One region of the Mesorhizobium sp. WSM4814 genome, then DNA from elsewhere that is predicted to be linked to it. Evidence: predicted binding sites of a transcription regulator. Region 1 holds the regulator's gene; the other holds the start of a gene.
What was found. The regulator LexA, encoded in region 1, represses DNA repair genes until DNA is damaged. The targets are predictions, from matches to a motif close to TGTTCNNNNTGTGTTCNG.
Positions count from the first base shown of each region.

Region 2: a site for LexA is predicted at 945-962, ahead of uvrA (excinuclease ABC subunit UvrA). Genes of this name have one in related genera too.

Region 1 is NZ_JBVVQT010000029.1:5,037-7,237, forward strand. Features, by position in the region: gene AC0L2V_RS28635 (ComEC/Rec2 family competence protein) at 1-530, shown strand, start outside; gene lexA (transcriptional repressor LexA) at 524-1,276, opposite strand; gene AC0L2V_RS28645 (molybdopterin molybdotransferase MoeA) at 1,381-2,201, opposite strand, start outside.
Region 2 is NZ_JBVVQT010000008.1:75,012-77,212, forward strand. Features, by position in the region: gene AC0L2V_RS14860 (ATP-dependent Clp protease proteolytic subunit) at 1-339, shown strand, start outside; gene uvrA (excinuclease ABC subunit UvrA) at 1,104-2,201, shown strand, end outside.

The DNA.
Region 1 (2,201 bases):
GCGGCGAACTTGCCGTCAACCGGATGCGTTCGAACGAATTCACCACCGACAACTGGAAACATGCGCTGGTTTCAACAACGATCGTCGAGCCGGAGACATTCGAAAAAGGAGATGTGCAGTTCGACATCGCCGACCCGGCCGACCTGCCGCCGGGAGCGCCTTTCACCTGCACTGCCGGCCTGTGCTTGGCCCGGCATCCGTCCGGCGCGCTCATTGCGCTCGCCGACAACCGCAAAACCGCGCGGCCGGCCTGTGCCTTTGCGGATTTGATCGTCATCGACGACGCCACAGCCTATTACAAACCCTGCCGCAACCCGCTGGTTCTCGTCGTCACCAAACGGCAGCTCGCTCGCATGGGCAGTGCCGCCGTCTTCTTCGATCCGCTATCGGCGACGACGCGCGCAGAAATCCGTTTTGCCGTCAGACAGCCATACAGGCCCTGGCATGAGCAGCGGCGATTTTCGCGCGAGGCGAGGGGCCTGCCGCCATACCGCAGGGCCGAGAAACCCCAGAAGCCTGCCCTTCAGTAACGCCGGATCAGTCCGACGAGCTTGCCCTGCACCTTGACCCGGTCCGGCCCGAAGATGCGCGTCTCGTAGGCCGGATTGGCGGCTTCCAGTGCGATCGAGGCACCTTTGCGGCGGAATCGTTTCAGCGTCGCTTCCTCCTCGTCGACCAGAGCGACAATGATCTCGCCAGGCTGCGCGGTGTCGGCGTTGCGGATGATGACCGTGTCGCCGTCGAAGATGCCGGCCTCGATCATCGAATCACCCTTGACCTCCAGCGCGTAGTGCGTGCCGCCGGTGATCATGTCCGGTGGCACCGAGATCGAATGCGTCTGGTGCTGGATGGCGTCGATCGGCACACCGGCAGCGATGCGGCCCATCACCGGTATGGAGACGGTGGCAACGACGTCGTCGTCATTGCCGGCGGCACGCATGCGCGAAGGCGCCGGCTTGATCTGCCGTCCGAGGCCGCCCTGTCCAAGCCCGCCCTGGCCAAGGCTGCCTTGAATGACGCTCGGCGAGAATTTGCGCGCCGCATTGAGGCCCGGCGCGATCGAATCGGGCAGCCGCAGCACCTCCAGCGCGCGGGCGCGGTTGGGCAGGCGGCGAATGAAACCGCGTTCCTCCAGCGCCGTGATCAGCCGGTGGATCCCCGATTTGGAGGCGAGGTCGAGCGCTTCCTTCATCTCGTCGAACGAGGGCGGAATGCCGCTTTCCTTCAGTCGTTCGTGAATGAACATCAGCAGTTCATGTTGTTTGCGTGTCAGCATCGCGACCCCCAACAGAATCAGAAAAACAAACCCAGAACAAACACTATCTGTTCCAGTTGTGTTCCGCAACCATTTAAAGTTTAATGAATGTGTTGACGTTTTGTTCAGCGTAGCATCAGCACGCTGCAGGCGGCGCCCGCTGCGGCTGCGGGAGCGAATGGCTCGCGCACGACCAGTCCGTTGGCGTCGGCCAGCATTCTGAGCATCGAGGAATCCTGGATACTGAACGGCGTTGCCTCAAGCGTGCCGGCTTCTTCCTTCACCACCGCGCGTACATAGTCCTGCCTGAGATCGTTGGCCGGCATGGCGGCGCCGAGCCGCGCCTGACGCATGTCCTGGCGGAAGGCGCGGCCGCCGAGCCGCGCCAGCAGCGGCTTCAGAAAGAGCTGCGTGCAGACCAGGCTGGCCACCGGATTGCCGGGCAGGCCGATGCAGCGGATGGCGCCCAGCCGCCCGAACATCAGTGGCTTGCCGGGCCGCATGGCGATTTTCCAGAAATCAAGCGCCATGCCTTCGCCGGTCAGCACGTCATGGACGAGGTCATGGTCCCCGACCGAGGCGCCGCCCAGCGTGACGATGACGTCCGCGCCTGCGTCGACGGCTTTTGTCACCAGCGCGGCGATCGCCTCCTTGCGGTCGGGGGCGATGCCGAGATCGAGTGCGCTGGCGCCGACCGAGCGGGCCGCGGCGGCGACGCCATACGCATTGGAGGAGATGATCTGGTCGGGGCCAAGGTCGCTGCCCGGCGGCAGCAATTCGTCGCCGGTGGCGATGATGGCGACCAGCGGCCGTTTCACCACGCGGACCTGCTGGTGGTTGGCCGACGCCGCCAGCGACAATGCCGCCGGATCAAGCAGGCGGCCTTTCTCCAGCAGCGCGTCGCCCTTCGAGAAATCGAGCCCGAGGCGGCGGATGTTGCGGCCTT
Region 2 (2,201 bases), on a different contig from region 1:
TGCCCCGTATCCACCGTCTGCATGGGCTTTGCTGCGTCGATGGCCTCGTTCCTGCTGATGGCCGGCACACCGGGGCGACGCATCGCGCTGCCCAACACCAGCATCCTGCTGCACCAGCCGTCAGGCGGTTTCCAGGGCCAGGCCTCCGACATCCAGCGTCACGCCGAAGGCATCCTCAGGACCAAGCGGCGCATGACCGAGCTTTACGCGCGCCACTGCGGTCGCACGTTCGAAGAGGTCGAACGCACGCTCGACCGCGACCATTTCATGACCGCCGCGGAGGCAAAGACATGGGGCCTTGTCGACCATGTTTTTGATACGCGCAAACAGGCGGCTTGAAAGCCCAACGCCATGAGCGCCAGTCGCCGACATTCGAGCTTGCTCGTGCTGCGCTTGCGCCACTGAAAAACAAATAGCCCCGCCGCTGCTTCCGCAAACGGTCGGGGCCTTCTTGGATCTGAAATCCAATGGCCGGGAGCGAACTGCCGGCTCTTTGATCTCGGATGCTTCGCGGCGTTCAGCCGACGATCCGACTAGTAGTCTCTGATTTTAAATGGGATCGGCAGGTCACGGTTTGTCGGGCGGCGCAAACGCCTGGCCCTGGCACTTATGCCTGCCGCGGCTCCAGTGACACGTGGAGCCTCAAGGGACTGTCCGGTGGAGTCATTCCTCTGCTCTCCTCTTCTGTCCATTGCGACTGGTGTCGTCCGAAGCGCATATCGCAAAAGCCTGCAACTCGTGCAGGCCGCCTTAGGGCGGCGAGGCCATCGAAAGATAGTCGGCTTCGGTGACGTCTGGAGTCTGACTCCCTAAGGCTGAGACGTCAACAGCTGGATAGCCGATTTACCAAAAACGTGATCGCTTGTGTGGCGAATCCAAAATTTGCATCCGTTTTGAGCAGCGCGACGTTGGCTGTGGATACATGGACGCATTTGTCAGGAGCGTGTTCGGCCTTTGTTCTTTCTGCTTGCTCGCCCGCGCAAAAGACGGTTAAAGGCTTTGGTCGAGAGTTCTCTCGAAATGGTAGCTAAAATACCTACATGGGAGATGGCCGGGATAACCCGCCATCCCACGAGATTCCAGATCTGAGGCGGCGACCGGCGATGGCCGACCATAAATATCTTTCCATTCGCGGGGCGCGCGAACACAATCTGAAGAATGTCGATCTCGACCTGCCGCGTGACAGCCTGATCGTCATGACCGGCCTGTCGGGGTCAGGCAAGTCGTCGCTTGCCTTCGACACCATCTATGCCGAGGGCCAGCGCCGCTACGTCGAGAGCCTTTCGGCCTATGCGCGGCAGTTCCTCGAAATGATGCAAAAGCCTGATGTCGACCAGATCGACGGCTTGTCGCCGGCCATCTCCATCGAGCAGAAGACCACGTCGAAGAACCCGCGCTCGACGGTCGGCACCGTCACCGAGATCTACGACTACATGCGGCTGCTGTTCGCGCGCGTCGGCATCCCCTATTCGCCGGCCACCGGCCTGCCGATCGAGAGCCAGACGGTTTCGCAGATGGTCGACCGCGTGCTGGCGGTCGAGGAAGGCACGCGTCTATTCATCCTGGCGCCGATGGTGCGAGGCCGCAAAGGCGAATACCGCAAGGAACTGCTGGAGCTGCAGAAAAAGGGTTTTCAGCGCGTCAAGGTCGATGGTGTCTTTTACGAGATCGCCGACGTGCCGGCGCTGGACAAGAAGTACAAGCATGACCTCGACGTCGTCGTCGACCGCATCGTCGTGCGCGGCGATCTGGCGACGCGGCTTGCCGATTCCATCGAGACCGCGCTGAAGCTCGCCGACGGGCTGGCGGTGGCCGAATTCGCCGACCGGCCGCTCGACGCCAGCCAGACCGGCGAGGATTCGGTCAACAAATCGAAGAACGAGACGCATGAGCGCATCCTGTTCTCCGAAAAATTCGCCTGCCCGGTGTCCGGCTTCACCATTCCCGAGATCGAGCCCAGGCTGTTCTCCTTCAACAACCCGTTCGGCGCCTGCCCGACCTGCGACGGCCTCGGCAGCCAGCGCGCCATCGACGCCAGCCTGATCGTGCCCGACGACAATCTGTCGCTGCGCGCCGGCGCCGTCAGCCCATGGGCGAAATCGACCTCACCCTATTACGTGCAGACGCTCGAGGCGCTGGGCAAGGCTTATGGCTTCAAGCTCGGCGACAAGTTCCGCGACCTGACCGCAGAGGCAAAGCAA